Regions from separate parts of the Pantoea sp. X-Soil-TKNS-1211 genome, predicted to be linked through region 2. Evidence: predicted binding sites of a transcription regulator. Region 2 holds the regulator's gene; each other region holds the start of a gene.
What was found. Region 2 encodes Fur, which represses iron uptake genes when iron is present. Its sites were predicted from a motif close to ATAATAATGAGAACNACTATCAA; they were not measured.
Positions count from the first base shown of each region.

Region 1: the regulator Fur is predicted to act here: its motif matches at 2,886-2,908, upstream of AC6I8W_RS17195 (TonB-dependent hemoglobin/transferrin/lactoferrin family receptor).
Region 3: the regulator Fur is predicted to act here: its motif matches at 1,824-1,846, upstream of entS (enterobactin transporter EntS).

Region 1 covers NZ_AP035953.1:3,656,030-3,662,549, forward strand. The annotation lists gene AC6I8W_RS17190 (hemin-degrading factor) at 1-337, opposite strand, end outside; gene AC6I8W_RS17195 (TonB-dependent hemoglobin/transferrin/lactoferrin family receptor) at 390-2,753, opposite strand; gene AC6I8W_RS17200 (Rdx family protein) at 2,999-3,286, shown strand; gene AC6I8W_RS17205 (LysR family transcriptional regulator) at 3,304-4,179, opposite strand; gene AC6I8W_RS17210 (DUF554 domain-containing protein) at 4,249-4,971, opposite strand; gene AC6I8W_RS17215 (UbiX family flavin prenyltransferase) at 4,982-5,560, opposite strand; gene AC6I8W_RS17220 (UbiD family decarboxylase) at 5,572-6,520, opposite strand, start outside.
Region 2 covers NZ_AP035953.1:1,295,501-1,302,020, forward strand. The annotation lists gene glnS (glutamine--tRNA ligase) at 1-1,202, shown strand, start outside; gene AC6I8W_RS06170 (hypothetical protein) at 1,438-1,833, shown strand; gene fur (ferric iron uptake transcriptional regulator) at 1,892-2,338, opposite strand; gene fldA (flavodoxin FldA) at 2,695-3,225, opposite strand; gene ybfE (LexA regulated protein) at 3,352-3,627, opposite strand; gene ybfF (esterase) at 3,796-4,560, opposite strand; gene seqA (replication initiation negative regulator SeqA) at 4,808-5,350, shown strand; gene pgm (phosphoglucomutase (alpha-D-glucose-1,6-bisphosphate-dependent)) at 5,376-6,520, shown strand, end outside.
Region 3 covers NZ_AP035953.1:577,591-584,110, forward strand. The annotation lists gene fepB (Fe2+-enterobactin ABC transporter substrate-binding protein) at 1-508, shown strand, start outside; gene entS (enterobactin transporter EntS) at 503-1,753, opposite strand; gene fepD (Fe(3+)-siderophore ABC transporter permease) at 1,934-2,890, shown strand; gene fepG (iron-enterobactin ABC transporter permease) at 2,887-3,858, shown strand; gene AC6I8W_RS02605 (ATP-binding cassette domain-containing protein) at 3,855-4,655, shown strand; gene AC6I8W_RS02610 (enterobactin synthase subunit F) at 4,742-6,520, opposite strand, start outside.

The sequences.
Region 1 (6,520 bases), 2.0 Mb from region 2:
GGAAGAAGGCGCTATGCCACTGCTGGGGAAACAGACGCTGATCCAGTGCGCGCGGGTTGAGGATCAGTCCAGCATGTTCGCCGAGGTGCAGGTTTTCATATTTTCCTACCTGCTCATGCACCGCGTATTCGTTACGGGTGATGCTTTTGGTTTCGCCCACCGCTTCAAGGGCGGCCAGCAGCGCCGGGAAATCGGTTTTCAGGGCCTTTACATCGTGGCCGAGGCGCGCTTCACACAACTGCGCTTCGCCAATGCCCATCAACGCCGCCAGATCGCGGGCGTATTTTTTCGGATGTTCGCCTTTCAGGGCCAGATAGTGTTCGTAACGTTCGTTCATTGCGCATGCTCCCATGAAAATGCCCTGCGTTACCGCAGGGCGAAGTGATTTATTAGAAATCGACGTTCACACCCAACTGGAAGGTGCGTCCGGGTTGTACCGCCAGCGCGATATCGTTGCGATCTTGTGCGGTATCGCTGGTCAAATCGCGGCTGCTCAGATAATCCCAGTATTTACGGTCGGTGATGTTATACACGCCACCGCTCAGCTTGACGTTCTTCATCACCTGCCAGTACGCAGTCATATCCACCATGCCATAGCCCGGTACACGCATGTATTCGGTGGTGGAATCGGTAATGGCTGTGCCGGTGTTGGTGTAGCTCTGGCGGTTGGTTGCCGTAGCTTTTTTACCCTTCACGAAGGTTGCCGTGACCGCTGCGCCGTACTCTTTCTGCGGAGCATCCCACGCCAGACCCAGCACCGCCTTCATTGGTGGTACGCTTTCCAGATCGACGTAACGGTCGCCGAGGTAGCTGGACTTCGACTTACCTTCGTTATAGCTGAAGGCAAAGCGTGCGCTCAGACCCTGTACGTCTTCGAACCAGGTGCCGAAGTTCACCGCCCCGCTCAGCTCAGCACCATAGATATAGGCTTTGTCACGGTTCTCTGCCTGATAGGTGGTGTAAATGTTGCTCGGAACGTTGGTGAATTTCTCCGGGTTACCAGCACGGGTGTAGCGGTTGTAAGCAATGAAGTTTTTGTAGGCGTTGTAGTACAACGCGGTATTCATCGTCACGCCTTCGGTCGGTTGTCCTTTCAGACCCCATTCAAAGTTATTGCTGGTTTCGGTTTTCAGATCCGGGTTACCAATCAACGCATACTGCGCGCTACCGGCATAGCTGGAGCCGAGGTTCCAGGAGCCATACAGCTGGCTGGCGTTCGGGAACTGCGCACCACGTTTGTATTGCAGGTAGGTCATCAGGTTCGGTGTCAGGTCATACTGGAGTGCCAGCGATGGCAGCACCTGAGTATCGCTGTTGCCTGAGCCGTACAGGGCCTCCACTTCTGACTCGCTCAGTGCGGTGCTGCCGCTGGTCAGGCTGGAGAGATTGCGTGGCTTGGTGTTCTGATAAGCTACGCGTACGCCGGGAACAATGGCGAAGTTGTGGCTATCAAGGTCGAAGTTGATCTTATCCTGTACGAAACCGCCCAGCGTGTAGCTCCGGCTGTCAGCATCCGGCTGCATGATCACGCTGTAGACGCTTGGCGTGGGCGATTGACGGAACGGACGTTCGGTTTTTTCCAACTGGCCATTCAGACCGGCGGTGATCTCATGGCGACCGATATTTTTCGCCATGTGCGTATCAAAACCGAAGCTGTCGGTGTTGTAGTCCGAATAGACGGTTTGATAGGCGGTAGCGCTGGAAGGCATGTAAGTGTTGTCATGCGCTTCGGTGTGCTGCCAGTAAATGCGGCTGGACAGGCTGTCGATAAAATCGTTATACGGCGTGTATTCGTCGGCCAGGCTCAGACCCCAGCGGCGTGTATCGCTCTGCTGCTGTGCGGTGCCCCACACGGTGTTGCCCGACGTATCCCAGCTGTCGTAATGGGTATGGTTGGTTTTGTGGTAGAAATCAGCCGTACCGGTAATTTTGTGCGCATCGTTCGGCTCCCAGATCACGCTGCCCAGCAGGGCATCGGAGTGCCAGTTGGCCGGGTAAGCATCTTTGGTGCCGCTGTTGTTCTGGGTTTCCTGACCGTCGCGACGGCTCAGCACGAAGATGCCGCGCAGATCCTGATCGCCAGCAGCGGCGGTGATGCCGTTGTGCCAGCTACGGTTAGAAGAGTCATAATCGCTCTGGTAGCCGAAATAGGTGGTTTTACCCGGATGCAGATAGTCATCCGCGCTTTTGTTGCGGAACGATACCGCCCCACCGATGGCGGTATTCGGCTGTTCGACCGAGGTTGCGCCTTTATCGATATCCACACGGCCAAACATGTAAGGATCGATATAGTCACGACCAATACCAAAGGTATCTAAACCGGCGCGGCTGACATAGCTACGACCGGTGGCATCTGGCAGAGAGACGCCATCGACGTTGATATCTACACGGTTGCTTTCCAGACCTCGGATGTTGTAACCGGTGTAGCCTGCGCGGTCAAAACCGCTTTTGCCGGATGAGGAGCCGCCGCTGGCACCGGTGGCGGTGACGCCGGGTTCATAGCGCATGATGGTACCGAAGTCGTTGCCGCCATCACGCTGCATATCGGCGGCGGTGATGGTGCTTTTGCTGCCTGCTTGTTTCTCGATCTTCGGTGCGGTGACGGTAAGTACTGGTTCAGCCGTGGTGGTTTTATCCGCCGAGACGGCCAGTGCCGAGCTGGCAGCATAGCCACACGCGGCATGAATAGCAGAAGCGAGAATCGCCGTTTTAAAAAGACGCTGGTGAGTTAACCCCGAAAATAATGAGGACATAGACGCGAAATACCTGGTTAATTGTTAGTATTCGCTCACTTGCTTGCCGCCAGAAAACCACAGGTTTTGTATATAAAACCGTAAAAAGTTACAGACTTTTTTTATGTTATAAATGATTTCGTCAGGAATGTAATGTAAGTGGTAATCATTATCAATAGCATTTACACTAAGATGTATCTTAGACAGCACAATTTGTTAACCATAGTTAACTTAATACTAATCAATTAATTAAGATGAGCGATGCGATGACACAGAAACCCGCAGTGAATATTCATTACTGCACCCAGTGTAACTGGCTGTTGCGGTCGGCGTGGATGGCACAGGAGTTGCTGCATACCTTTGCGGATGATTTGGCCTCGGTGACACTGCAGCCCGGCACGGGTGGCGTGTTTGAGATCACCATTGATGGCAACCTGATTTGGGAACGCAAGCAGGAAGGCGGCTTTCCTGATGCGGCGGCGTTAAAGCAGCGAGTGCGAGATTATTGCTTCCCGGAGCGTGAGTTGGGCCATGTGGATAAGAAAAAAAGCTAACGAACCCAATCGCGCCGCTACGCCACTTCATGTTCCAGCGGCCACAGCAAGCGATCCTGCGCGGTGCTCAGCGCGACAATCGCCGGATGGTAAATCGCGAACGGTTCTGCCAGCGGGCACACCATATATTTGCCCTGCGCGCTGGGGATAAACTCCGAGCGCGGTAAAAATGCCGCGCCATCAAACCCCTGCTCCATCATCTCCAGCACCAGACGCGGTTCTGAAACCTTGATACTGATATTCACCTGATCGAGGCTACTGAACAGCTTACTGCGCAGCACTTCATAGGTCCCTTCCCCACCGATGCGGTGCAACAGAATCAGCGGAATGCCGCTAAGATCGGCGAACTGCAAAGCTTTGCCTGCCAGCATTGGGGCGTAGTGCATGGATATCACCGCAATGGTATCGATCGGTTCCAGCTCGCGCACAAACCACGCCTGCCGGTCGCCGGGGGTTTGCATCAACGCAATATCGACCGTGTTATCCAGCAGCATTGCTTCAAGATGGCTGGAATCGGACACGATAACGTTAATATCCCAGTCGGGGCGATTACGGTAATAATCCATCAGGATGGTGTTGAAATAGCGCAGATACAGGTAGGAGATACCGATATTCACCCGACGCTGCTTGCGTGTGGCGATGGTGATGGTCTGACGCTTCAGTTGATTAACCCGGCTCAGAATGTCGCATGCCTGACGATAAAGAAAAGTTCCGGCCTCTGTGAGCACCATACGGCGTGGGGTTCGGGTAAACAGCGGCGAACCAATTTCCTCTTCCAGTTCCTGGAGACGTTTACCCAGCGGCGGTTGTGCGATGTTCAATAGCTTCGCGGCCTTACTGATGGAGCCTTGTTCCGCTATTGTGCAAAAGTAATGCAATCGTTTGAGATCCATGATGCTCCGCGCCTCCTCGCGCCTGATCCGACATGGCTGACCACGATCCAACCGCGGCTGACATACCACTTAATGAATAAACATCGTCCACAGATGGCTGATCGGCATCACCAGCACCAACGCTGGCAGCATATTCGCCACCGGGAATGATTTAATTCCGGCGATACGGAAACCCGCCGCTAACATGATAAATCCACCCGCTGCGGTAAAGTCACTCATCATGGTCGCCGTGGTATGCGGCATAATCAGCACTGCGGCTGACGCCAGCACCAGTTGAATGATTAGCTGCGGCACCGCAATCACGGCCACCGCATAACCCAACAAGGTAGCAAAAATCGCGGCGGTGAAGATATCCATGATTGATTTAACAAACAGGATATTGGGATCGTGCGTCATCCCTTCGGTCATCGCCCCGATAATGCCGGTGCCGCTGGCACAGAACAGCACCAGAATCGCCACGTACTTCTCGGTAAAGGCCGCACCCGTCAGACCGGTTTCGGTTTGTTCGCTCTGGAAACGCCCAACCAGCCCTTTTGCCAGATTACCGAGGCGGCCAATTTTCTCTTCCAAAAACACCAATTCACCGAGTGCAGCACCGATAATCAGCGCCAGAATCACCGCCGGTAAACTGTGAATCTTACCAATCAACACAATCCCGAGGCCCATCGACGACAGGCCGAAGGTCATCGGCAGTGCTACGCGTAAGCGTTCCGGCACTTTGGTGCCGAGAAAAGCGCCAGCCAGCCCACCAATCAGCACGGCACTGCCGTTGACAAAGGGTCCCACTACCATAATTTACTCCTTAGGCTTCATTATGTTTTTCACCCCAGCGTTTCAGGTTGCCAACGTCGAGATCAAACAGGTCGAGGGCGCGCGATACGCTGTGATGTACCATTTCATCCACGGATTGTGGCTTCTGGTAAAAGGCCGGAACCGGCGGGTAAACGATCCCGCCCATTTCCGTTACTGCTGCCATATTGCGGATGTGTACCAGATTGAGCGGCGTCTCACGTACCATCAGTACCAGCCGACGCCGCTCTTTCAGGATCACATCCGCTGCACGGGTCAGCAGATTGCCGGTCAGACCATGCGCGATGGACGCCAGCGAGTTCATTGAGCAGGGCGCAATTAGCATGCCGAGGGTTTTGAACGAGCCGCTGGAGATCGAGGCACCAAGATTGCTGATGCTGTGCACCTCGTCTGCCAAATCGGTGATTTCCTGCCGCTGCCATGCGGTTTCCATGGCACGCGTCACTTCTGCGCCTTTGGTCACCACCAGATGCACCTCAATATCCTGATCGCGCAGCAGTTGCAGCGCCTTCATGCCGTACTGAAAACCGGATGCGCCACTAATGCCGACGATAATGCGCCTTCTGCTCACTACAACCTCACTTACTCAAAATCGGGAAGGAAACGTTTTACATCTACTTTTTTGAACTTAGAACGCTCGAAGTGGGCTTTCAGATGCCACGGAACGGTGCAGTCAAAGATGGTTTTGGTGGTCATGCCTTGCTGGGTAATGCTGGCGCTGTAGGCAGGATCCTGCGATGGATCAAGCGGATGGCAACGCACCCCGGCGATGGTGGCGATATCAACATCACCCTGGAAGCGCGTCTGCATCGCCCACAGGATGTCATCGGTGTCGAACACATCCACGTCGTCATCCACCAGAATGACGTGCTTCAGTTCCGAGAAAGCCGCGAAAGCAATCAGGGCGGCCTGACGTTGACGACCTTCATCCACCGGGGAAGATTTTCTGAACTGGATCACCGCCAGCAGTTTGCCGCCACCTGATGTGTGCGCATTGACGTTCACCACACGGCCCGGCATCGCACGTTCCAGCATATCGAGAATACTGGCTTCAGTCGGGATACCCGCCATGCTGACGTGTTCACCGCTCGGGCCAAGCGTGGTTTGCAGAATCGGATGTTTACGATGGGTTACCGCTTTCACCTTGATGACCGGCAGCTCGGCTTTCGCTTCGCCGGTGTAACCCGGGAATTCCGGCATCGCTTTACCGGTGTTGGTGTTCTGATCTTCACGCACCCGCACATTGGGCAGCAGTTCGCCTTCAATCACGATTTCAGCATGCGCAATGGCTTTTTCGTTGATGCTGACACAGGGTGCCAGTTCAACCGGTTTGCCGCGCAATGCACCGGCAATGCTCAGCTCGTTAAAGCCCAGCGGCGTAGTGGGCGGCTCAAAGCAGGCGGCGATTTCGATTGCCGGGTCAACACCAATGCTGATGGAGATCGGCAGCGGTTTACCGGCTTTTTCGGCTTTCTCACGGAAGGCATCAATATGACGGCCTGGGGTCAGCCACATCGACAGTTCGTCACGG
Region 2 (6,520 bases):
CGCTGTTTGAAAAAATGCGTGCGGGTGGTTTCGAAGAAGGCAAAGCCTGCCTGCGTGCCAAAATCGATATGGCGTCAAACTTTATCGTGATGCGCGATCCGGTGCTGTATCGCATCAAGTTTGCTGAACACCATCAGACGGGTAACAAATGGTGCATCTACCCGATGTACGATTTTACCCACTGTATCTCCGATGCGCTGGAAGGCATTACCCATTCGCTGTGTACGCTGGAGTTCCAGGATAACCGTCGTCTGTATGACTGGGTGCTGGACAACATCAGCATTCCTGTGCATCCACGTCAGTACGAATTCTCGCGTCTGAATCTGGAATACGCGGTGATGTCGAAGCGTAAACTGACGCAGCTGGTGAGTGAGAAAGTCGTAGAAGGCTGGGATGACCCGCGTATGCTGACCGTGTCAGGTCTGCGCCGCCGGGGTTATAGCGCCGCATCGATTCGCGAGTTCTGCCTGCGTATCGGTGTGACCAAACAGGACAACATCGTTGAGATGGCCTCGCTGGAGTCATGTATCCGTGACGATCTCAACGAGAATGCGCCGCGTGCGATGGCGGTGCTGGATCCGTTGAAGGTGGTGATTGAAAACCTGCCTGCGGGTCATGAAGAGATCATCACCATGCCAAACCATCCGAACAAACCGGAAATGGGGACGCGTGAAGTGCCGTTCAGCCGTGAAGTGTGGATCGATCGCGCGGATTTCCGTGAGGAAGCCAACAAGCAGTACAAACGTCTGGTGCTGGGTAAAGAAGTCCGTTTGCGTAATGCTTATGTGATTCGTGCCGAGCGCGTGGCAAAGGATGATGAAGGCAATATCACCTGTATCTACTGTACCTGCGACGTCGATACTCTGAGCAAAGATCCGGCTGATGGCCGTAAAGTGAAAGGCGTGATCCACTGGGTTTCTGCGATCCATGCGCTGCCTGCGGAATTCCGTCTGTATGATCGCCTGTTCAGCGTGCCAAACCCGGGTGCGGCGGAGGATTTTCTCACCACCATCAACCCGAATTCGCTGGATATCAAACAAGGTTTTGTTGAGCCAGGTCTGCGCGATGCAGTAGCGCTTGCGCCGTATCAGTTTGAACGTGAAGGCTATTTTTGCGCGGATAGCGTTTATTCGCAGCCATCCAGGCCGGTATTTAACCGCACCGTTGGTTTGCGTGATACCTGGGCGAAAATCGGCGATTAATCCTTTTTGTCGTTTTCCCCATATCCTGATAAAAGGGCGAGAAATCGCCCTTTTTTATTGGCTGTAATTCAAGGTTAGCCATCTTTTATGCTGTGGGTTGTGAAACGTGCTTGTTACCGGGATTTGAAACTAATCTGACTTTAGCAGAATTAATCCATTTGCCAGTGTTAAAAACTTTTTTTCAGGTAGGCTATGCGCTCTCAGACGTTGCTCCGCGGGTTATAAAGGAAAAAAAATGACAAGTCTCGCTCAGGAAGCCAAACATAGCGTAGTGGTATTACATCAGCTTATCGAACGTATTTTTAATCAGTCAGAAAATACAGACGACAGCATTGAACTGTTCCTTTCGCACTTTCACCCGGATTTCAAAATGGTGACGCCGCAGGGTAAGCAATTGGATTTCAATGCAATGGAAGTGCTGTTCCGTCAACTGCGTGGCCAGCGTGAAGGAATGCGTATTGCTACCAGCGAACATGCCATCATCTCGCAGCAAAGCAAGGAAGTGACGATTCAGTATCGTGAATTGCAAATGATGAACGGCACCAACCAGAGCCGCATCTCGTTGGCGGTCCTGGATTGCAGTACCTCCATTCCACGCTGGCGATATTTGCAGGAAACGCTGGTGTTGTGATGCAGCGATAAAAAAACCGGTGCCTGGGCACCGGTTTTTTTATACTGCATAGCACATTTTATTGCTTGTCGTGGAGCGTCTCGTCTTCGCGGCAGTCTCCTAACGCACAGTGGCCGTACAGATACAGGCTGTGGTTAGTCAGTTTGATCCCATGACGTGTGGCGATTTCGCGCTGACGGGTTTCAATGGATTCATCGCTGAATTCAATCACTTTGCCACAATCCAGACAGATCAAGTGGTCATGGTGATGCTGCTGTGTCAGTTCAAAGACGGATTTACCACCCTCGAAGTTATGGCGGGTGACGATTCCCGCGTCATCAAACTGGTTAAGAACGCGATAAACCGTTGCCAGACCAATCTCTTCGCCCATGTCGATCAGGCGTTTGTACAAATCTTCCGCGCTGACGTGATGGCATTCGGGTTCCTGAAGCACTTCCAGAATTTTCAGTCTGGGTAGCGTGACTTTCAGGCCAGCCTTCTTCAATGCGGAGTTGTTGTCAGTCATGCGGATATTGTCCTGTTACTTAGCTAGTCACTTGCGGCGCAGGGCCTTGAATGTCGATCACGCGCATTCTCATTTGCGTCTCATTATAGAACTCAAGCAGTGAAATGAAAACCAAGGGAATATCCTGAAAATCACCAGTGGCTGTAAGGAAAAGTGTCTCTAACGCCGGCGGGGATCATGCAGGTCTTTGTTTCCATTTCACTCAGCCTCATTCTGATGCCAGAGGAATAAGCGGATGACCGTTATGGGTATTCTACAGAATTGCGGGAAAAAGTTAAAAAACAGTAGCTATTATTTTTATAGGAAATCCCTTTAACTCAATGTGAGCCAGCGCCCACATTGAGGAGGGCAGGGGATCAGGCTTCGATGATCTCTTTCAGTTGCAGCTCATCGAAAATCTGTTTCACCCACTTATCAACACGTTCGTTGGTCAGCTCAGGCTGACGATCTTCGTCGATGGCCAGGCCAAGGAAGTGTTTATCATCTGCCAGACCTTTAGACGCTTCGAAATGGTAGCCTTCGGTTGGCCAGTGGCCAACAATCACCGCACCGTTAGGTTCGATGATATCGCGGATGGTGCCCATCGCGTCACAGAAGTATTCTGCGTAGTCTTCCTGGTCACCGCAGCCGAACAGCGCAACCAGTTTTCCATTGAAATCAATCTCTTCCAGCGTCGGGAAGAAATCATCCCAGTCGCATTGTGCTTCGCCGTAGTACCAGGTCGGAATGCCCAGCAGCAGGATATCGAATGCTTCGAGATCTTCTTTGGTGCTCTTGGCAATGTCATGCACTTCGGCCACATCTTTACCCAGTTGTTTCTGGATCATTTTTGCAATGTTTTCAGTATTGCCGGTATCGCTGCCGAAGAAAATGCCTACGATTGCCATGAGTTAAGTAACCTCTTAAATCCTGATTAGGAGTTGAATGCACAGTTAAGCGAATGATAGCAGACCGGGCAAAGTGGCGGAACTTGTAAAGCCGTGACTTTTGTTCCTGCGTGCGGTCTGCACGTGTTACGACAGTTTGAGTTGCGCCAGCAGCATTTGTTCAATCAATTCACTACGGCTGATGTTTTGCTGCTCTGCCAGAGTATTGAGCGCGTCAACCGCCTCACTACTCATTTTCAGTTCCACGCGCCGCAAACCACGTACTTTGTCGCGTTTCAGCTGATTGCGCTTGTTAATGCGCAACTGTTCGTCACGCGTTAGCGGACTGGTTTTGGGACGACCGGGACGTCGCTCATCAGCGAAGAGATCGAGCGTGGTACGGTCAGTTTGTTCTTTTGCCATTTTTTGTAAAACTGAGTGGGCGCGAACGGCGGAAAGGCGCTGCGCAATTTATACATTATCGGCCCTGCCACGGTGAAAAAATCATCCGTGGCAAATTTTTAGCGCGACATCATACTCCAGCACCCCTTGCGACGCCAACCTTAAACGGTCTACGGCAAGCTTTTGCTTTTACAGTACAAAAAAGCGGCGAACCGCGCGTAAAACCGCCTCAGGCTTTTCGGCATGGACCCAATGACCTGCGCCACTGATGACGTGCGCATGTGCCAGAGGGAACTGCCGCAGCAGTGCATCGCGATGCTGATTATCCAGATAAGGTGACTCGCTGCCGCGGATAAACAATGCCGGATGCGGCCAGGCCGGGACCTCTTGCCAACCGGAGATGGTGGCGTAGTTATCCCACAACACCGGCACATTGAAGCGCCATTCCCCATCCTGGAACGACTTAAGAATGAACTGAATCACGCCCTCTTCAGTAAGACAAGTACGCATCACCTCGGCGGCTTCACTGCGTCGCGTCACACCCGCAGCGCTCACCGCACGGATGGCGGCGAAAATCTCATCATGGCGACGGGTCTGATAATCCACCGGTGCGATATCAATCATCACCAGCTTTTCAATGCGTTCCGGCGCAATGGCGCTTAACGTCATGGCAATTTTGCCGCCCATCGAATGACCGATGACGCCAACACGGTCGAGGCCTTGGGCGTCGAGGGTCTCAACGATATCCTGTGCCATCGCCGCATAGTTCATCACGTCGCTGCGCGCGGAGAGACCGTGATTGCGCACATCCACCTGCAAGGTGGGGCGAGCATCACGCAGGCCTCGCGCCAGCACACCCAGGTTATCCAGGCTGCCAAACAGGCCATGAATTAACAGAATGGGAGGGGCATCAGGGGCAGATTGTTCAGTTTGCAGACGGGCATTCAAAATCATGGCAAAGTTCTTACGGTTGTGGGCTGCGCTTAGGTTATCATGAATCCACCTGTCCAGGAGCCAGCCTGGTGGGCATTAGGGCATATTCCGACTTTTGCCCTGAAACGATGCCAGCGCTATCGGCCGCCTGGGATTTAACTTTATAATCCTCATGTTAGAGCCCGCTCACATTTTGCACGGCAGGATTTTGCTAAGGCCTTTGCAGAAATGCGTGGTTCTGTCATTTGCCAGAATCGTACGGAAAAAGATGAAAACGATTGAAGTTGACGAAGAACTCTACCGTTATATTGCCAGCCATACCCAGCACATTGGTGAAAGCGCCTCCGAAATTTTGCGCCGCATGCTGAAGTTCACTGCCGGTCAGAGTGCCCCTGCAACCCCTGCTGTGGCTCAGGCTGCGGCAAAAGAAGCCCAGCCAGTTGTGACGCAGGCACGTCCGCAGGATCGCGTTCGCGCGGTACGTGAGCTGTTACTTTCCGATGAGTATGCGGAACAGAAAAAGGCGGTTAACCGCTTTATGCTGGTGTTGTCAACGCTCTATCGTCTTGATCCCGCAGCCTTTGCGGATGCCACGGCGTCACTGCAAGGACGCACCCGCGTCTACTTTGCCGGTGATGAGCATACGCTGCTGCAAAATGGCACCCATACTAAGCCGAAGCATGTGCCCGGCACGCCGTACTGGGTGATCACCAATACCAATACCGGTCGCAAATGCAGCATGGTGGAACACATCATGTTAGCCATGCAGTTCCCGCAGGAACTGACAGAGAAAGTTTGCGGCACCATTTAAACCGAAGCGTCAGGGAGAAGCGCCAATGGCCAATCACCCCCGTGCCGGGCAGCCCGCCCAGCAGAGCGATTTGATTAACGTTGCACAATTAACCTCTCAGTACTATGTCCTGAAGCCGGACGTGGACAACCCTGAACATGCGGTGAAATTTGGTACTTCCGGTCACCGTGGTAGCGCAGGACGTCACAGTTTCAACGAAATGCATATTCTGGCGATCGCGCAGGCGATCGCGGAAGATCGTAAGAAGAACGGCATCACCGGTCCGTGCTATGTCGGGAAAGACACCCATGCGCTGTCTGAACCGGCGATTCTGTCGGTACTGGAAGTGCTGGCGGCGAACGGCGTGGATGTGATTGTGCAGCAGGACAACGGCTATACGCCGACACCGGCAATCTCCAACGCAATCCTTGAGCACAACAAACGCGGTGGTGCACTGGCGGATGGTATCGTCATCACCCCGTCGCACAACCCGCCGGAAGATGGTGGCATCAAGTACAACCCGCCGAACGGTGGCCCGGCCGATACCAACGTCACCAAAGTGGTGGAAGATCGTGCCAACCAACTGATGAAAGCGGGTCTGCAGGACGTGAAACGTCTGCCACTGGATCAGGCGTGGGCCAGCGGCCATATCGTCGAGCAGGATCTGATTCAACCGTATGTTGAAGGGCTGGCGCAGGTCATCGACTTCCCGGCGATTCAGAAAGCCGGCCTGAAAATCGGTGTCGATCCGCTCGGCGGCTCCGGTATGGCCTACTGGCAGCGTATCGCTGAGCATTACAAGCTTGATATCACCATTGTGAATGATGCGATCGATCAGACCTTCCGCTTTATGCATCTGGATAAAGATGGCGTGGTGCGTATGGATTGCTCGTCAGAGTGTGCGATGGCGGGCCTGCTGGCTTACCGTGACAAATTCGATCTGGCTTTCGGTAACGATCCCGATTATGACCGTCATGGCATCGTGACGCCAGCCGGTCTGATGAACCCGAACCACTATCTGGCGGTTGCGATCAACTATCTGTTCCAGCATCGTCCGCAGTGGGGCAAAGATGTCGCCGTGGGTAAAACCCTGGTGTCCAGCGCGATGATTGACCGCGTGGTAAACGACATCGGTCGCAAGCTGGTGGAAGTACCGGTTGGTTTCAAATGGTTCGTTGATGGCCTGTTTGA
Region 3 (6,520 bases), 720 kb from region 2:
AGACCTGATGACATTGCTGGGTGACGCCACCGGGCATGAAACCGAGGCGGCGCAGTATATTAAAGCCTTTGCCGATCGCCAGGCCGCGCTGAAAAAAGCCATCAAATTACCGCCACAGCCGGTTTCCGCCATGGTATGGAATGGCGATGGACGAGCGGTGAATCTGTGGACCGCAGAATCGGCGCAGGGCAAATTGTTGCAGCAACTGGGCTTCACCCTGGCGATGCCCCCGGCCAATATTCAACAAAGCCACAGCATGGGACAGCGCAAGGACATCATTCAGCTCGCGGGTGAAAACGTTGCCAACGGCCTGACGGGACACAGCTTCCTGTTATTTGCTGCCGATGACAAAACCCGTCAGTCGGTGCTGGCTAATCCGTTCCTCGCACAAAACGCCGCCGTGACGCAACAGCAGGTTTATGCGCTGGGCGTCGACAGTTTCCGCCTTGATTACTTCAGCGCCAGCAACCTACTGACTCGCCTGGAAAAACTGTTTGTGAAGTCATGATGTTTCTTCCGCCAGCTTCACGGCTGGCGGTTGATAGCGACGTAACGATCCCATCACCAGCCACATCAGCACGCCCAGCAGGGTGGCAGCGAAGCCAAACATCGCGGCAGCCTGCTGGGGTAACAGCCAGGCACCGATCCCGCCAATCAGCGCCGCGCCCAACGCATCCCCGGTGACGTTTTGTGCCGTCCATAAGCTGTTAATACGTCCCAGCAGCGCATCAGGGGTTAATGCCTGAATCAGGGTGTACTGCACCAGGCTGGTAATGGAACTGAAGTAACCGAAGGCCACCAGACAGAGCAACGCGAGGGGGAGGTTCGGCATCAGGCCAAACAGCCCGAGCGCCAGAAATGAGGTGATAGCGCTACTGAGAATCAATAACCCAGGACGTGCGGCCTGTGCTAACCGACCACTGGTCACTGCGCCGATCGCGGCACCCAAAGGCACGGCAGCGAACATCAATCCCAGCCGGTCGGCGCTCACCTCCCAATGCGGTGCCAGCGCCGGATAAAGCACGCGAATTGCGCTTGCCAGCGTGACCAGCGCGCCCATTAACGCCGCCATACCTACCAGCGGGGTGGTAAACAGAAATTGCACACCGGTAGCCAGGGACTTTAAGGGATGTTCACGCGGTTGGGGTGGTGGAGGCAGCACCGGCAACTTCAACAAGGTCAGCACGGTCAACAAGGTTCCCAGCGCCGCGAGGGCGAAGTTCCACACCACGCCGCCGCTGGCAATCACCATGCCGGCAATCGCCGGTGACAGGATAGAGCCGAAGCGTACTGAAAGCATGGTAATCGCGCCTGCCTGCATCAGATTCTCGCGTCCGACCAGCGCCGGAGTTGCGGCCAGCAGCGCGGTGACGCCAATCGCACCAAAAAAGCCATCCCACAACCCCAGCAGATAGACCACAGACAACGAGGGTTCAGGCAGTGCGGCGTTAATCGCCAGCCCGACAAAGCCCAGGCCACAGGTGGAACGAGCCAATAAAATCAGTTTCTTACGTTCATAACGATCGGCCAGTACTCCACCGGTGAGTAAACCGATAAACATGCCGCAGGCGGCTACCGTGACGCCGAGTCCGACCAACAGGGAGGAGCCCGTCATCTGCTGAATTTGTACCGGTACGGCTACGGCTAGCATGCCGAGTGCCACAATCGAGATAAAGCGGGCGATAAACACCGCGCGAAACGCCGGGTGGGATTTAAGCAGGGAGAGATCGATAAAGTGGGAGGGTTTGTTCATGTCTTCGCCTTTTTGCACCAATTTTCCTCATCTTTCGCGAGGCGAGTCATGATAACATAGACAAATACGAGTAATAACGATAACAAATATCATTATCACATTTACCCTACGCACGCGACGACGTTGATCATTAAGGTTCATAACACTATGCACCAGACTCGTGCACTTGCAGGATCAGGGATGCTGCTGGTGCTCCTTATTGCTCTCAGTTTAATGCTGGGCGCAAAATCCATCTCTTTTTCCGATGTTTATCATGCCGTTACCACCTCCTGTGGTAGCGCGGATTGCGTTATCGTTCGCGAGGCTCGTCTGCCACGCACCCTGGCCGGATTACTGGCGGGGGTGGCTCTGGGATTGGCAGGGGCGTTGATGCAAAGCCTGACGCGTAATCCGCTGGCAGACCCCGGCATCCTCGGTGTGAATGCCGGAGCCAGTTTCGCCGTGGTGCTGGGCATTGCGTGGTTTGGCGCGAATACCCCATCCGAATGGCTTGGTTTTGCTTTTGCGGGTGCGTTGCTGGCTTCGTTGTTGGTGTCGATGACCGGCGCGATTGGCGGTGGACGCGTCAATCCGGTGCGTTTAACCCTGGCGGGCGTGGCGCTGAGTGCGGTGCTGGAAGGGCTGACGTCGGGTATCTCGCTGCTCAATCCTGACATCTATGATCACCTGCGTTTCTGGCACAGCGGCTCGCTGGATATCCGCAACTTTACCATTTTGCGCACCCTGTGGCCTGCTGTCGCACTGGGTAGCGTGGTGGCTATCGGTTTGTCGCAGGCGTTAAACAGCCTGAGTATGGGCGGCGATATGGCGACTGCGCTGGGCACGCGCGTGGCACGGACCCAGTTGCTGGGGCTGCTGGCGATTGCCTTGTTGTGTGGTGCAGCGACCGCCGCGGTCGGACCGATTGCGTTTGTTGGGTTGATGACACCGCATCTGGCACGCTGGCTGGTGGGCAATGACCATCGTTGGCTGCTGCCTGCTACCGCGCTGGTGACGCCGATCCTGTTGCTGACGGCGGATATTATTGGTCGCCTGCTGGTGCCCGGTGAACTGCGCGTCTCCATTGTTACCGCCATGCTGGGTGCACCGATGTTGATTGTGCTGGTACGGCGCAAACTCGCGCGGGGTGCCGTATGACCGGACGCGTCATGTTTCATACTTTCTGGCTGCTGCTCGGTTGCGGGTTGATCGCGTTCCTCGCGATGACGCGCGGTGCCTTGCCGGTCAGCGGTGAACAAATCTGGCAGGTGCTGCTGGGGCAGGGTGCTAACAATATCAAACTGATTGTCCTTGAGTGGCGTCTGCCACGCGTCTTGATGGCGCTGCTGATTGGCGCAGCGCTGGGTGTGAGTGGCGCGATTTTCCAGTCGTTGCTGCGTAATCCGTTGGGCAGCCCGGATATTCTTGGTTTTAACACCGGGGCCTACAGCGGCGTGCTGGTGGCGCTGGTGCTGTTCAACCAAAACGCCTCAGCGATAACATTGGCAGCGATGATTGGCGGTATCGCCACTGCCGCGCTGGTTTACCTGTTTGCCTGGCGCAACGGTGTGGAAACCTTCCGTTTGATTATCGTCGGCATCAGCATCCGTGCACTATTGATGGGCCTTAACAGCTGGTTGATTATCAGCGCTTCGCTGGATTCTGCCCTCAGCGCCGGTCTGTGGAGCGCCGGTTCGCTTAACGGTATCACCTGGAACAAGACGCCGCCGGTGATCGCGGCGTTGTTGGTGGCGCTGCTGCTGGTGGCGTTGCTGGCGCGCCGGATGCGTTTGCTGGAAATGGGTGATGATACCGCCTGCGCCCTTGGGGTGCCGGTGGAGCGTAGCCGTTTATGGTTGATGCTGCTGGGTGTGGTGCTGATTGCCGCCTCGACGGCGCTGGTCGGCCCGATCTCCTTCGTGGCGCTACTGGCACCACAGATTGCCCGTCGTCTCGGCGGCGGTATGCCGCTGGCGGGGCTGTGTGGTGCGCTGTTGCTGATTGCTGCCGATTTCGCGGCGCAGCATCTGTTCCTGCCTTATCAATTGCCGGTGGGCGTGATTACCGTCAGCCTTGGCGGCCTTTATCTGATTGTTTTACTGGTGCGGGAGGCTCGACGCCAATGACCGAAATCTCTACCCGTCTTTATGGCGAAGGGTTGACGCTGGGGTACGACAAAAAAGTGGTGGCAGAAAATTTGTCGGTGGCGATCCCGGAAGGAGAGCTGACGGTGATTATCGGCCCGAACGCCTGTGGCAAATCAACCCTGCTGCGCACCCTGAGCCGTCTGAATACACCGTTGAAAGGCCAGGTTTTTTTGGATGGTGAAGCCATTGCGCGCTATCCCACCAAAGAAGTGGCACGTCGTCTGGGCCTGCTGCCGCAAAGTTCTAACGCACCAGCAGGCATCAGCGTGACTGAGCTGGTGGCACGTGGGCGTTATCCACATCAGGCGCTGTTTGGGCGCTGGCGTGCCGAAGATGAAGTTGCGGTACAGCAGGCGATGCTGGCTACCGGGGTGTCGGATCTCGCTGATCAGCAGGTGGATACCCTGTCTGGCGGTCAGCGTCAGCGCGTATGGATTGCGATGGTGCTGGCGCAGCAAACGCCGTTGCTGTTGCTCGACGAACCGACCACCTGGTTGGATATCACCCATCAGATTGAATTGCTGGAATTGATGCAGGATCTTAATCAGCAGCACGGTCGCTCGCTGGTGGTGGTGCTGCATGACCTGAATCACGCCTGCCGCTATGCCACGCATCTGATTGCCATGCGCCACGGACGGATTATTGCGGAAGGCAAACCGGCAGAGATTGTCACGTCAGCGCTGATTGAACAGGTATATGGCTTGCGCTGCGTGATTGTGGAAGATCCGGTGGCGCATACGCCAATGATTGTGCCGTTGGGACGGCCAAGAACATAACTTATTGTAGCGGCGCGATTTATCGCGCGGTTCCGTGCGCGGTGCTGGAAAAATCCGCGCGATAAATCGCGCCGCTACATTCTGGATTACAGTTCGCTCAGTAGCCGTTGCAACAACGGGCCAATCTGCTCAAACATCTTCGGCGAAATGATATCGACGTGGGCGCAATCCATCGGCCATACCTCCAGCTCGCCCACATAAGGTGCCCAGGCGCCGCGCGCATCCTGTCCCGGTTGCTGCGTCTGCTCCGCGAGGAACAAGGTGGCACGACCACTAAAGCTGGCGCTGCGTGCGGTCGCCAGCAGGCGTACCGAACTGGCGTAGTTGGCTTCAATGGTGTCAAACATCGCCTGCATCTCTTCACCCGCCTGATGCCGTTGTGCCGCAATGAACTGCTCACGCTCGCGGTTCACTTCGTCCAGCACTGCCGGGTCCAGCACGTTCTCGCCGCGCTTTTCATCCCAGTTCTGCGTCTCTGGCGGCCAGGTATCAAGCAGGCCAAGGAAAGCCACCTCTTCACCGGCCGCCGCCAGTCGTGCCGCAATTCCCTGCGCCAGCGTACCGCCGAGTGAATAGCCGAGGAAATAATAAGGACCGTGCGGCTGCACCTCGCGCAGCGTGCGCAGATGGGCTTCGCACACCTCGTCGAGATGCAGGCTTTGATTCAGTGGGCTGGCGGTATCGGGCGACTGAATACCGATCAACGACCAGCGCGCATCCAGGTAGCGTTGCAGAATGCTGAATTGCCACGCAAAACCGGATGCCGGGTGGAAACAGAACAACTTCGGCCCGCTTGCCTGACGTAGTGGCAACACCGCCTCGAAACCGGCCTGCTGGTGAGACTGATCATCACTCAGCAATGCCGCCAGCTTCTCGACGGTGGAGGCAACCATGATCTGTCCAACCGTAACCTGCTGCTGGAGTTCACGACGTAGCTGGGCAGCCAGACGCATCGCCAGCAGCGAATGTCCGCCGAGGGCAAAAAAATCATCCTGGGCGCTGATGCTGTCGCGCGCCAGCAACTGACAAAACGCCGCTGCCAGCTGGCTCTCCAGTCCTGGATGCGGTTCGCGCCCGGCGCTGGCGGCTGCTACCTGTGGCAGCGGTAGGGCTTTACGATCCAGCTTGCCGTTGCTGCTGAGCGGGAACGTCTCCAACTGGACAATCGCCACCGGCACCATATGGGCGGGCAGTTGCTGGGCCAGTGCGCTACGCAGGGCCTCACCGTCTATGGTGTGATCGGCGATGACATAACCCACCAGTTGGCGGGCATCGCCCTGTGCCGCCGCACCACCCAACACCACGGCGTGCGTCACGGCCTGCTCAATGCCTGGCTGGTCGCACAACAGATGATCGATTTCGTTGAGTTCGATGCGCTGACCACGAATTTTCAACTGATCGTCGCTACGGCCAAGGTATTCCACTGCCCCGTTATCGAGCCAGCGCGCCACGTCGCCAGTGCGATACATACGTTCGCCATTGCCTGCCGGATCGGCAACAAAACGGCTGGCGGTGAGATCGGGACGTCCCAGATAACCATGCGCCAGTTGAATACCGCTCAGATAAAGATCGCCCGCCACACCCGGCGGCACCGGTTGCAAGCGTGCATCAAGAATACGCAGGCCGGTATTCCAGACGGGATAGCCAATGGGTACGCTGGCACCCTCGACCGCAGCCAGTGATTCGCCAAACGCCGGATACCAGCTCACATCCACCGCTGCTTCAGTCGGGCCATATAAATTGTGCAGAGGAACATGGGTCAACTGCTCCCACTCACGGGATAAATCGGTTGGCAGTGCTTCGCCGCTACAGAACACACGGCGCAGGCTGGCGCAGTTGTTAATCGCCGCATCATCCTGCAACGC